2 regions of the Pedococcus sp. P2_D9 genome follow, and region 1 is predicted to be linked to the other one. Evidence: riboswitches for the same ligand, from Rfam matches in the RefSeq annotation. Region 1 holds a riboswitch; the other holds the start of a gene.
What was found. A riboswitch is a leader RNA that binds a small molecule or an ion and turns the genes downstream of it on or off. The one in region 1 is predicted to bind glycine.

Region 1 (6,997 bases):
TGGAGGGCCACGCATGACTGACCACGATCTTCTGCGTTCGCAGCTGAGCCGACGCAGCCTTCTCCTCTATGGCGGTGTCGGCGCCCTGGCGCTGACTGGCTGCGCCAGCGGCTCGAAGCCGGGCAACGTCACGGGCCCAGGGCCCGGCAACTACAAACTGGACCTCGGCGCCTATAAGGGGCCGGTTCCCACTGACAAGCCGGTCGAGCTGAGGTATCTGCGCCAGATCGCAACGCCCGCCGCGGAGGACTACTACAGGCGGATCTACGCAGAATGGACCGCGGCATACCCCAACATCACCATCAAGGAAGAGACCGTCGCCTACGGGGACCTCAATCAGAAGCTCCAGACCTACGTGGCAGCCGGCGACGCCCCCGACATCATGATGGGTAAGGGCGACTTCGTTCAGGCTTACGTGTACAACAAGATCCCGCTGAACCTGAGTGACTACATGACTCCCGAGTTCATCAACGATCTGACTCCGGCTGCGAAGGCGCAGCTGGTCGTGGACGGCAAGCTGTACGCCTGGCCGTGGGAGTCCAGCCAGATCATGCTGTACTTCAACCGAGACCTGTTCAAGAAGGCTGGCGTGGAGGCCCCGCCGGAGACGGCCGACCTAGACCAGGGCTGGACTTGGGCTCAGTTCGAGAAGGCTTGCATGGACCTTTCGGCCGCTTTGAATCGTGGCGGCTCGGTGGAGACCTACGCGCTGGCGGCCTCTGACTACGGCAACGGCGGACCCGGCTCCAACTACTTCTACGAGGGCATCTACTTGCGCTCGATGGGCGACCCGAGCGCAGCACGCGACTCCAGCGAGTACAAGACTTTCATCGGGGTTGGTGCCGACGGATCACAGGCATCGGGCTACGTGGATACCAAGCAGGCCATCGAGGGCATGGGCCTCTATCAGCGCCTGTTCCAGCAGAAGGTCACTCCTTCTGTCGCGTTGCCGAGACAATTCGAGGACGCCAAGGCCGCGATGAAGTTCGGGCCCTTCTCCTTCTCCAGGAGGTATGCCGACAAGGCGCAAAAGGACTGGTACCTCGGCTTCGACTGGGGAGTCACGCCGGTCCCTCGGGGCACCATCACCTTCAACCACGTGAGTGGGGACTCGCCAATCATCTCGGCCGGCGGCAAGCACCCCGCCGAGGCCACCGCCTTCATGGCGTTCCTGCACAACGACACGAACCGTGTCGCCTGGCACAAGGCGTGGGGCTCTATGCCGGCACGGCTCTCGCTGTTCGACAAGCTCAACTACACCCTGTTAGTAGACAAGCTAGGTCGCACCCTCATCGAGAAGGGCCACGCCGCGCCGGTGACCCCTGGCTACCTCGAGTACTTCGGGGAGATGAACACCGCCGTGAAGGACATCGCACTCGGAGCCAAAGTCGATGAGCGTCTGCACGGGGCCGGCCGAGAGATCGATGGACTTATCAAGCGGTATAAGAGCTGACTCGGCGCGACCTTCGTTCAGATTCTAAGGAGAGATTGGTATGGCGGATACGCGGCCTCAAGAGGCACTCTTCGTCAAGGGCCCAGGCGACACGATGTTCCGTTCGAACCGGCAGGTGATCAGTATCCCCGAGGGACATCGTTATGGACAGGTGCGAAGGGTCGCTGTCGACTCTCAGGGGAGGATCTATGTGATCCAGCGCGACCTCCGAACGGATTCGTTGCCTCCGGTTACGGTCTATGCCCCGGACGGCACCTATATCGGGGGCTTCGGGCAAGGGCTCTTCGCCGGGCTGCATGGCATCTTCGTCACGCCCGACGACTCGATTTTCCTCGTCGACACCGAGCGGCACCAAATCTTCAAGTGCAACCCGATGGGGGACGTCGTGTTCACCTTGGGCACGGGGCGGCCCGCACTCGACGAACCGTTCAATCACCCGTCGGACGTGACCGTGTCGCCAAATACGGGGAATGTCTACGTGGGCGATGGGGATGGAAACACGAAGGTCCACGTATTCTCCCCGGGCGGCACCCATCTGCGGTCGTGGGGGGAGCCAGGCAAGAACCCGGGTCAGTTCGCAACCCCTCACTCGATTTGTGTCGACGCCCAGGAGCGGGTGTACGTAGGCGACCGCGACACGGGCCGGATCTCCATCTTTGACCCCGAAGGCCGGTTCATCGAGGAGTGGCAGGACATTCTGCACCGCCCAGCAGCCTTGTCGATGGACGTGGAGCAACAGATTCTCTACGTCGCAGACACCATCTGCAGAGTGCACATGTACGACACAACGGGACGCGTGCTTGCTCGGGCTCACAGCGCCGCGCCACCGCATTCGATCTGGGTCGCGTCGAGCGGAGACGTGTACTTCAGCTTCCCAGACGGCCATCCCTACGTAGAGAAGTGGGAGCGGATCGGCGGCAACGATTCCGCAGCGCGCCCCGGACGGGTACCCGCTTAGCCGTAGGCGGGGTCTCGAGCAGATCGGGAACCGGTGGTCCGAGCCAGCCGATGGCCGGCGCCTTGGTGACCACGACGAGGAAGTTTGCACACGTCCACCTCGGAGCGAGGAGGCCGAGAGAGCGGAATGAACAATGGGTAGATGGCGGAAACGCCGGCCGGTATTCGGCCAGACGAGCGTGGTGCCCATGGTGTGCCTCTTTGTCGTGCCCATGTTGGTGGGCCTGGCGATCTTTCACTGGGCACCGCTTGTGGTGGCGGTGAAGAACAGTACCCTTCAGTTCAGTCCGCTCAACCCCGATGCCTCGACCTTCGTCGGGCTGGACAACTACGCAAACCTGTTCGCCTCAGACAGGTTTCTTCGCGCACTCGGCAACACCATCCTGTACATCGGTGGCAAGCTCGCGCTTCAGATACCGCTCGGCCTCGGATTGGCCCTGCTCCTCAACCGCCACTTGGCTGGCAGGACCATCGTCCGAGGTGCTGTGTTCGCCGCGCTGGTGTCGTCCGATGCCGTGATCACCCTGGTCTGGAACATCCTGTACACCCCTGACAACGGCCTGTTCAACTCGCTAATCAGTGCGGTCGGCATACCCACGCAACCATTCCTGACCAGCACCACGCAGGCATTGCCCTCAATCTTGGTCATCGTCGTTTGGAAGGACCTGGGCTTCACGATGTTGATCCTTCTGGCAGGACTCCAGTCCATCCCGAAGGAGTACCAAGAGGCTGCGTCCATCGATGGTGCCGGGCCATTGAGGAGGCTGATCCACATCACGCTTCCTATGCTCAAACGAATGCTCCTCCTTGCGACCTTCATGGCAACGATCGATGGCTATCGGATCATCACGCCAGTAATCCTCACGACGCAAGGAGGGCCGGAGAATGCGTCCACCAACCTCGCGTACTACATGTTCGAGCAGGCGTTCAGCTACCAGCGAATGGGTGAGGCATCCGCCACCGCGATGATCATCATCATCATGCTCAGCGCCACATCTCTTGTTCAGATGCGAGCTCTAAGGACGGACTATGAGCACTGACCTGCACCTGACCGAATCGTCGCCCTCCGCGGGTCCTGAGCGGTTGCAGGCACGGCACAGGCAGTGGACTCCTGCGGCGAGGCGACTGGCGGGAGACGTGACGTCGTATGCGATCCTCATCGGGACTGCGTTCGTGTTCCTCCTCCCGTTCGTTTGGATGTTCCTGACCTCCTTTAAGCCCACCGAGGACGTCTTTCGCTATACCTCACCCCTCAGTTGGAAGACGTTCCTGCCTCCAGCTCCTACGCTGGAGAACTACGCCTCCATATTCGTGAACTGGGATTTCCACCGAAATCTGCTCAACTCGTTGCTGGTGGCGGTCGGGCAGGTCGTCGGGGCGTGCATCTTCTCCTGCCTGGCCGGATATGCGTTTGCCCGGTTAACATTCCGGGGGCGAAACCTACTCTTCGGGCTGACGATGGTCACGGCCTTCGTGCCTTTCGACGTCATCGTAGTCCCGCTCTACGCAGTGATGCGTGACCTCGGTCTGGTATCCAGCTACACGGCTCTCTATCTGCCGTTCGTGTTCAGCCCATTCGGGGTGTTTCTCATGCGGCAGGCGTTTCTGGAGATTCCTCGCGAGCTCGACGAGGCGGCCCTAGTCGACGGGGCATCCCGGTTCCAGACGTTCTGGCATATCTCCTTGCCCAACGTGGGGTCGGCACTGGTGACCCTGGCGCTGATCGAGTTCATGTGGGCGTGGAACAGTTTCATCTGGCCCCTTGTCATCATGCAAGATCCATCGAAGCAGGTAGTCCAGGTAGCTATCAGCAAGTTCCGAACCGTGGCGAACTTCCCCATGTTCGGAGAGCTGTTCGCGGCCGCGTCCATCTCCACAATTCCCTTGCTGATCATCTTCTTGTGGCTTCAGAGATACTACGTTCGGGGAGTCCTGGTATCTGGAATGAAGTGATGGGTCACTCGCAAGGCCGTCCTTGCAGTGCAACTAAGGACATTGGCTCGTATGTCGTCATTGCATTGCGTCGGCGCGACGACGACCTTTCTACAGCTCAGCCTTTCGCCGCAACAGTCGTTGGTCAGTTCTTGGACCGGCCCTTGACGTGCCGATCGAATACGGAAAGGATCCCGAAGAGACAACTTCATATTTCGCCGTTTGAACCAGGGCGGGAGAGCCAGGGCCTATGTGCCCGGCGCCGAAGGAGCAAGTCTTCCCACGAATCTCTCAGGCCCACAGACCGTTCTGGTGAGGCGAACTCTGGAAAGCGGGTCCCGAGACCCGCACCCACGGTGCAAGTCGCGCGCGCGGCGAAGCTCTCAGGTCCAATGACAGAGCGGGGAGGCCACCAGACCCGCCGTGCCATCGCACGGTCAAACCCGGGAGCCTCTCGATGACCCAACACCTGAGCGACTTCGTCGCCCGCCATATCGGATTCACGTCCGGCGAGCTGGATGTCATGCTGGCTGAACTCGGCTTCGATTCCCTTGAGTCGCTGGTCGACGCAGCCATCCCGCAGGGCGTGCGTAGTCTCAACGATCTTTCACTGCCTCCTGCGGCGACTGAAGCCCAGGTGCTGGCTGAGCTGCGCGCGCTTGCCGCGGCCAACACCCCCGGAGAGTCGATGATCGGGCTGGGGTACTACGCGACGGTGACCCCCGGGGTAATCCGTCGACGCGTGCTGGAGAGCCCGGCCTGGTACACGGCGTACACGCCCTACCAGCCGGAGATCTCGCAAGGTCGGCTCGAGGCACTGCTGAACTTCCAGACGATGGTTGCGGACCTGGCCGGCCTGCCGACGGCCAACGCGTCCCTCCTCGACGAGGCGACGGCGGTCGCTGAGGCAGTCACCGTCATGCGTCGCGCCGCCAAGGGAAAGTCTGACGTCGTGCTGGTGGACGCTGACGTGCTGCCGCAGAGCGTGGCGGTCCTACGAACGCGGTGCGAGGCCATCGGGATCGAGGTGGTCGTCGCCGACCTCAGCACGGGTCTGCCCCGCGACGACGCGTTTGGGCTGGTCGTGCAGTACCCGGGCGCCTCCGGCGTCGTGGCCGACCACCGCAGCCTCGTGCACGAGGCGCGCACCTGCGGCACCTTGGTGTCTGTAGCTGCCGATCTCCTGGCCCTGACCGTGCTCGCGCCGCCGGGGGAGTGGGGCGCCGACATCGTCGTTGGTTCGTCCCAGCGTTTCGGTGTGCCGCTGGGCTACGGCGGTCCGCACGCAGGTTTCATCAGCGTCCGCGATGGGCTGGAGCGGAGCCTGCCAGGGCGGCTCGTCGGGGTCAGCGTCGACGCCACAGGTCGACCCGCGTACCGACTGGCCCTGCAGACCCGTGAACAACACATCCGTCGGGAGAAGGCGACTTCCAACATCTGCACCGCCCAGGTGCTTCTCGCGGTTGTCGCCTCGATGTACGCGGTCTACCACGGCCCGGAAGGCTTACGCCGGATCGCCAACCGCATCCACACGCACGCGGCGTTTCTAGCCGACAGCCTGTCGGCTGCCGGCGTAAGCGTGGTGCACCAGACTTTCTTCGACACCGTTCTTCTTGAAGTACCCGGCCGTGGCGCCGAGGTTGTGACGGCTGCGGCGAAGGCCGACATCCACCTTCGCCATGTCGACGACGACCACGTTGCGGTCTCGGTCGGGGAGAGCGCCACTACGGAGCACATCACAGCGATCCTCGCCGCGTTCGACGCGGCGTGGTCACCCACGATCGAAGGCGGAGACCGTCTTCCTGCCTCGCTGCGACGTGCAGGAGAGATCCTGACCCATCCGGTGTTCCGCAGCCACCACTCCGAGACGAAGATGCTGCGTTACTTGCGGTCGCTGTCTGACAAGGACTACGCACTGGACCGCGGCATGATCCCTCTCGGGTCGTGCACCATGAAGCTCAACGCCACAACCGAGATGGAACCGATCTCCTTTCCCGGAATCGCCGACCTCCACCCGTTCGTTCCAGCAGACGCGGCGGCGGGATATGCCAGCCTCGTCGAGCAACTCGAGAACTGGCTCGCAGAGCTCACCGGTTACGCAAAGGTCTCGATCCAGCCGAATGCGGGAAGCCAAGGCGAGCTGGCCGGACTCCTGGCCATTCGCGCCTACCATCGCGCCAACGGTGAGACCCAGCGCGACGTATGCCTAATCCCATCGTCGGCCCACGGCACGAACGCCGCCTCCGCGGTCATGGCAGGCATGCGGGTGGTCGTCGTAGGCGGGAACGAGGACGGCACGATCGACCTCGAGGACGTCCGCGCCAAGTGCCAAGAGCACGGTGACCGTCTCGCAGCGGTGATGGTCACCTACCCCTCGACCCACGGCGTGTACGAGGACGGCATCACCGAGCTGTGCGACGTCGTGCATCAACACGGCGGTCAGGTGTACGTGGACGGAGCAAACCTCAACGCCCTGCTCGGGCTGGCAGCTCCGGGCCAGTTCGGTGGTGACGTCTCGCATCTCAACCTGCACAAGACGTTCTGCATCCCTCACGGCGGCGGCGGCCCAGGTGTGGGTCCCGTGGCAGTCGCGGCCCACCTGGTGCCCTTCCTGCCGAGCCACCCGATGCACCCCGACCCCACCAGACGCAGGGG
Region 2 (6,997 bases), on a different contig from region 1:
GGCGAGATGAACCCCGGACCCACGTCGCACCGCGGCGAGCCGCCACCGGTCACCACACCCGGCAGGCGTCCCGACGAGTCGATGACGCTCCTCATCTCGATGATGGAGCGACCGCTCGACCCCGGGTATGCCGCCGCGGCCGCCGAGCGCGAGGCCGCCGGACTGCCGCCGAGCACCGGCACCCGGACCCTGACCGTCGTCGTCGCCGCGGTGGTGGCCGGACTCCTGCTGACCCTCGGAGCGGTGGCGCTGCGCACCCCGTCGTCGTCCGCCATCAAGGCCAAGGCCAACCTGGTCAACCAGATCGAGGCCCGTCGGGCCGCGGTCGAGAAGCAGGGGACATCGTTGCGCGCCGTCCAGGCCGAGGTCGACAAGCTCCAGGCCCAGGCTCTCGGGCAGGACGAGTCGTCGCTGCAGACCCGGCTCGCGGCCCTCACCCTGGCTTCGGGTGCCCAGTCCGTCACGGGCACGGGGATCACGGTCCAGCTCGACAACGCGCCGGGCAGTGGCGGCACCAGCGCCGACGGCAACCCGCGCACCGACGGGAAGAAGGACGATGGCGTCGTCTTCTCCAAGGACCTTCAGATCGTCGTCAACGGTCTGTGGGAGGCCGGTGCCGAGGCGATCTCGGTCAACGGCCAGCGGCTGACGTCCACGTCCGCCATCCGCTTCGCGGGTGAGGCGATCCTGGTCAACTACCGTCCGCTGGCCAGGCCGTACACGATCAGCGTGATCGGCGACCCCGACGACCTCCAGGTGGAGTTCGCGGAGAACGACGGCGGTGCGTACGCGCGCGCCCTCAAGGACAACTACGGCATCCGTGTTTCCATGGACGCGGCGGACAAGCTCACCCTGCCCGCCGCCACGTCCCTCACGGTGCGTGAGGCGACGGTCCCCAAGCCCAAGAGCGGCTCCCCGGCCCCGACCGGGTCCAGCTCGCCCGGCTCGTCCAGCTCCTCCAGCTCGTCCACCCCGTCCACGTCGGAGAGTTCACCGTGATACCCCTGCTCGGCCTGATCGGCGGCGTGCTGGTGGGACTCCTCTGGGGTCCCGACGTTCCCGTCGCGCTGCAGCCCTATCTGCCCATCGCGGTGATCGCGGCGCTCGACGCGGTCTTCGGGGCGGTCCGTGCGGTCCTCGACGGCATCTTCAACGACAAGGTGTTCGTCGTGTCGTTCCTGGCCAACGTCGTGGTCGCCGCGTTCATCGTGTTCCTGGGTGACCAGCTGGGTGTGGGTTCGCAGCTCAGCACGGGGGTGGTCGTCGTCCTCGGGGTGCGGATCTTCTCCAACGTCGCCTCGATCCGCAGGCACCTGTTCAAGGCATGAGTGCTGACCGTCCGGAGCCACCGGACTCGTCGTGGAGGACCCTGATCCGGATGGCCCGGCCCCGGGCGACCCGGGCGAACGCCTTCGCGGCGCTCCTGGCGATCGTGCTGGGCTTCGCCATCGCCACCCAGGTGCAGCAGACCAACCAGAGCGGCCTGGAACAGCTGCGCGAGGACGAGCTGGTGCGCATCCTCGACGACGTCAGCCAGGAGCAGGACCGGCTGACGTCGGACTCGCGCGAGCTCGAGGTGAGTCGTGACCGGCTGATCTCGGGCGTCGACTCCAGCGCGGAGGCACTGAAGTCGGCCCAGGAGCGGCTCGACACCCTGGGCATCCTCACCGGCACGTCGCCGGCCACCGGTCCCGGCGTCGTCATCACCATCAACGACCCTGACCACAAGATCACCGCAGCCAGGCTGCTCGACGCCCTCCAGGAGCTGCGCGACGCCGGAGCCGAGGCGGTCCAGATCGGGGACGTGCGTGTCGTGGCCGACACCTGGTTCGCCGACGTGGACGGTGCGATCGAGATCGGGGGGGAGCGCGTCGCGCCGCCCTACGTCATCAAGGCCATCGGCGACAGCGCGACGATGGCCTCGGCGATGGAGATCCCGGGCGGCGTCAGCGAGTCGGTCCGCGGGGACGGTGCGCTGCCCACCGTGCGCCAGTCCGACGACGTCGCCATCACCGCATTGCACAGTCTGAGCGAGCCTCGTTACGCTCGGCCCGTCCCGGCGCCGTCACCCTGAGCAGCATCAGCGTGGCCCGCCGGCACCGCAGTCGCCGGCGCGTCCGTCCCACCACCATCCACCGAGGAGCATCATGAGCGAGCTGGAGTACCCCCAGGACCTGCGTTACACGGCCGAGCACGAGTGGGTGCGGTCGGGCGACGACGGGACGGTGCGGATCGGGATCACCTCGTTCGCGCAGGACTCCTTGGGTGACGTCGTCTATGTCAGCCTCCCCACGGTGGGTGACACGGTGGCCGCGGGAGACGCGTGCGGCGAGGTCGAGTCGACCAAGTCGGTCAGCGATCTGTACGCGCCGCTCGCCGGCGAGGTGACGGCAGTCAACGCCTCCCTCGACGCCACCCCAGAGCTGGTCAACAGCGACCCCTATGGTGAGGGCTGGATGTACGAGCTGCGCCCGTCGGACGACGCAGCCGTCGCAGCCCTGCTCGACCCAGCGGCATACCAGGCCCTCCTCTGACCCGGGGGGGCGCCCGATCACACATTTCGCTGCAGACGACACCGGCGTCCCTTAGGGTTTGTGCTTTGCTAGAGGGGGCGGACAGAACCACCACGAGGAGTGCGGACCTGATGAACGGCACCGAGAACGACGACCAGACGTCGCGCCCGCACGAGCCGACGACGATGCGGTTGCCCGGCATCCACGACCTCGAGCAGGTCGACACCAGCGCCGAGATCGAGATCGCCCTCAGCAAGGCCGACCAGGCCACGGTGGACGCGCTGCGCCCCGGCACCGCGCTGCTGGTGGTTCTTCGTGGCCCCAACACCGGCGCCCGGTTCCTCCTCGACGACGACGAGGTGAACTCGGGGCGCCACCCCGACAGCGACATCTTCCTCGACGACGTGACGGTGTCGCGCAAGCACGCGAACTTCCGGCGTGAGGGCAACACCTTCGTGGTCCGCGACGTCGGCTCGCTCAACGGCACCTACGTCAACCGCGAGCGGATCGACGAAGCCACCCTGCAGACGGGCGACGAGGTCCAGATCGGCAAGTTCCGTCTCGTCTTCTATGCCGGCAAGGCCTGACCGAGCCTTCCAGAGAAGGAACACAGGCTCCTGGTGAGTGCTCGCACGACGCGACAGACCATGACCATCGGTGCGGTCCTGGCTGCCCTCAAGCAGGACTTTCCCGATGTCACGATCTCCAAGATCCGCTTCCTCGAGGCAGAGGGGCTGGTCACGCCGGCTCGCACCGGGTCGGGCTACCGCACCTACACGGTGGAGGACCTCGACCGGCTGCGCTACATCCTCACCGCCCAGCGCGACCACTTCTGGCCGCTTAAGGTGATCGCCGCGGCGCTGGATGCCCTGGACCGTGGTCTGACACCCGAGCGCACAGACACCGGTATGCCGCGGCCCACCGTCCCGGCGCCGAGCGCGGACCCTGAGGTGCCGAGCGCGGAAGCGCTCACGTCGGTCGGGTCGTTGCGACTCACCCGGGCCGAGCTGGCGACGTCCTCGGGGCTGGATGCCGACACGGTCGACGCGCTCGAGAACTACGGCCTCCTGCACGCTGACGCGCAGGGGCACTTCGGTGATGCGGCACTCGCGGTCGCTCACGCGGCTGCCGAGCTGGCGGCCTACGGGCTCGAACCTCGCCATCTGAGGCCGTTCCGCACCGCGGCCGACCGCGAGATCGGTCTGGTCCAGCAGGTCGTGACGCCCCACCGTTCGGCGTCGACGAAGGGGACGCACGGTGGCCCCGCGACCGATCCGACCGGCGACGTCCTGCGCCTGTGCATCGCCTTGCACACGGCACTCGTGAGGGACGGGCTCCAGCGCGGCTGAACCGGGTTAAGGTGGAACGGTGAAGGTGCTCGAGGTCCTCGGCGTCCGGGTGGAGATGCCCACCAACCACCCCATCGTGCTGCTGCGCGAGCGTGATGGCGACCGCTACCTGCCCATCTGGATCGGTGCGGCGGAGGCCACGGCGATCGCGTACGCGCAACAGGGCATCGAGCCGCCCCGCCCGCTGACCCACGACCTGATGAAGAACGTCATCGAGGGGCTGGGCCACCGGCTCACCGAGGTGCGCATCGTCGAGCTCCGTGACGGGGTCTTCCACGCAGCCCTGATCCTCGACGGAACCACCGAGATCTCCTCGCGCTCGTCCGACGCCATCGCCCTGGCGCTGCGCACCGGCACCCAGATCGTCGCGGGGGAGTCGCTGCTCGAGGAGGCAGGCGTCGCGATGTCCGGCGAGGAGGACAAGGACGACGAGGTCGAGAAGTTCCGGGAGTTCCTGGACCACGTCTCGGCCGAAGACTTCGAGACCAAACCGGATGAAACCGGGACAACCGGCTAGGTACAAACGTCGTTCTTGTGCTCGCAACCATGACCCTCAACTGAACATCGAGAGTAGCCGTGCGGCCGCGACACGCCGAAGCACGAAGGTCGAGTGGTTGTTGACCTTTGGTTCCGCGCGGCCGTACCTTCGGCACAGACCCGTAATGCGATCGGTGTAACTACACCGCCTCGACATTGCCCGCAGCGGTATCCAGTAGAAGTTTTCAGGAGGTGAGCGCTGTGAACCCGAGCAACGAGGCTCAGCACGGCCACACGAGCGTGCCGGCTTCGGCACAGGGGCTGTTGTTCACGGACGACCTTCCTGAGCTGAGCGACGACATCGGCTACCGCGGTCCGACCGCGTGCAAGGCAGCCGGCATCACCTACCGCCAGCTCGACTACTGGGCCCGCACCGGCTTGGTCGAGCCGTCCGTCCGTGGCGCCACCGGCTCCGGCACGCAGCGGCTCTACGGCTTCCGCGACATCCTCGTCCTCAAGGTCGTCAAGCGCCTGCTCGACACCGGGGTGTCGCTCCAGCAGATCCGCGTGGCGATCAACCACCTGCGCGAACGCGGTGTGGAGGACCTGGCCCAGATCACCTTGATGAGTGACGGCGCCTCGGTCTACGAGTGCACGTCCGCCGACGAGGTCATCGACCTCGTCCAGGGCGGTCAGGGAGTCTTCGGCATCGCCGTCGGCCGCGTCTGGCGCGAGGTCGAGGGAGAGCTCGCCGCCCTGCCCAGCGAGCGCACCGACGACGAGGTGCCCGCCGACCACCCCGGCGACGAGCTGCGCGAGCGCCGCGCGGCCCGCTTGGCCTGACTCGCCCGAACGTCCTTCAGTGCCGCCGTTCCCTCGGGAGCGGCGGCAGTGTTGTAGATTGGCTGCGCTGAACATCCCGCGCGGGAGAGTCCCCGCGTGCACCCTCACGGGTCGCACGGCGGGGCGCCGAAGGGGCAAACTCCCCGGAACCTCTCAGGCGCCAGGACCGCGTGGGACAGGCACCTCTGGAGCGGCGTCCGCGCCGTGACAGAAGGGGAGGCGATCCGAGCACCCCGAGCTTCAGGAGCCTCATGTCCGCCCAGTTCACCACCGACCTGCCCGAGTTCGCCGGGCGCCACATCGGCCCGTCCGATGCCGATGTCGACGCCATGCTCGCGGCTGTCCGGCACAGTTCCCTCGATGCCCTGGTCGACCACGCCCTGCCTGGCGCGATCCGCACCGATGGCCCGCTCCGCGTGGAGCCAGCGGCGTCCGAGGCGGCCGTCGTCGATGAGCTCCGCGCCCTGGCTCGGCGCAACCAGGTGATGACCTCGATGATCGGGCTCGGCTACTACGGGACGATCACCCCGGCCGTCATCCAGCGCAACGTCCTGGAGAACCCCGCCTGGTACACCGCCTACACGCCGTACCAGCCCGAGATCTCCCAGGGCAGGCTCGAGGCGTTGCTGAACTTCCAGACGGTCGTCAGCGACCTCACCGGCCTGACCACGTCCGGGGCATCGCTGCTCGACGAGGGGACCGCGGCGGCCGAGGCCATGACGCTGATGCGTCGCTCCAGCAAGGTCGCCGCCGATGCCGTTCTCGTCGTCGACCGGCACGTCTTCCCCCAGACGCTCGCGGTGATGCAGACCCGGGCGAAGCCGCTCGGCCTCCACGTCGTCGTGGCCGACCTCGACGCGGTGGACAGCGCCGACGCGCTGCGCGCGGCAGCCGGCGACCGCGCCGTCTTCGGCGTCCTCGTGCAGTACCCCGGGGCCGACGGCGAGCTGCGCGACTGGCGCGCGCTGGCCTCCGCCGCCCACGACGCCGGTGCGCTCGTGACCGCCGCTGCGGACCTGCTCGCGCTCACCCTGGCCACGGCGCCGGGGGAGTGGGGCGCCGACGTCGCCGTCGGCACCAGCCAGCGTTTCGGAGTGCCCATGGGCTTCGGCGGTCCCCACGCGGGCTACATGAGCGTGCGAGCGGGCCTGGAGCGGTCCCTGCCCGGCCGCCTCGTCGGCGTGAGCGTCGACACCGAGGGGGCACCGGCATACCGGCTGGCCCTCCAGACGCGCGAGCAGCACATTCGCCGCGAGAAGGCGACCTCCAACATCTGCACCGCCCAGGTACTCCTGGCCGTGATGGCCTCGATGTATGCCGTGTACCACGGGCCCGCAGGTCTCGCCGCGATCGCACGGCGAGTCCACGGCCACGCCGAGACCCTGGCCGCCGGGCTGGCGACTGCGGGCATCGACGTGGTGACCGCGAACTTCTTCGACACGATCACCGTGTCGGTGCCCGGCCGAGCCGACGAGGTGCTCAGCGAAGCGGCCCAGCGTGGGGTCAACGTCTGGCGCGTCGACGACGACCACGTGTCGGTCAGCATGGACGAGACCACCGACCTGCGCGACCTCGAGGCCGTCTGGAGCGCGTTCGGCGTTCCCGGACCGAACGAGGTCACCATCGCCGAGCTCTCGTGGCCCGATCACCTGGTCCGGACGAGTGACTACCTCACACACCCGGTCTTCAGCAGCCACCACAGCGAGACCTCCATGCTGCGCTACCTGCGCCGACTGTCCGATCGTGACTTCGCGCTGGACCGCGGCATGATCCCGCTGGGCTCGTGCACGATGAAGCTCAACGCGACCACCGAGA

Region 2: another riboswitch for glycine. It lies ahead of gcvP (aminomethyl-transferring glycine dehydrogenase); the one in region 1 lies ahead of gcvP (aminomethyl-transferring glycine dehydrogenase).

What each region holds. Positions count from the first base shown of each region.
Region 1 is NZ_JBFUEI010000006.1:35,442-42,438, forward strand. It holds gene AC1DXJ_RS11460 (ABC transporter substrate-binding protein) at 14-1,453, shown strand; gene AC1DXJ_RS11465 (NHL repeat-containing protein) at 1,644-2,411, shown strand; gene AC1DXJ_RS11470 (carbohydrate ABC transporter permease) at 2,599-3,450, shown strand; gene AC1DXJ_RS11475 (carbohydrate ABC transporter permease) at 3,440-4,363, shown strand; glycine riboswitch at 4,566-4,659, shown strand; glycine riboswitch at 4,661-4,751, shown strand; gene gcvP (aminomethyl-transferring glycine dehydrogenase) at 4,800-6,997, shown strand, end outside.
Region 2 is NZ_JBFUEI010000001.1:442,029-449,025, reverse strand. It holds gene clsA (cardiolipin synthase ClsA) at 1-10, shown strand, start outside; gene AC1DXJ_RS02105 (DUF881 domain-containing protein) at 7-999, shown strand; gene AC1DXJ_RS02100 (small basic family protein) at 996-1,328, shown strand; gene AC1DXJ_RS02095 (DUF881 domain-containing protein) at 1,379-2,074, shown strand; gene gcvH (glycine cleavage system protein GcvH) at 2,148-2,534, shown strand; gene AC1DXJ_RS02085 (FHA domain-containing protein) at 2,645-3,100, shown strand; gene ftsR (transcriptional regulator FtsR) at 3,134-3,862, shown strand; gene AC1DXJ_RS02075 (bifunctional nuclease family protein) at 3,882-4,379, shown strand; gene AC1DXJ_RS02070 (MerR family transcriptional regulator) at 4,592-5,182, shown strand; glycine riboswitch at 5,254-5,361, shown strand; gene gcvP (aminomethyl-transferring glycine dehydrogenase) at 5,434-6,997, shown strand, end outside.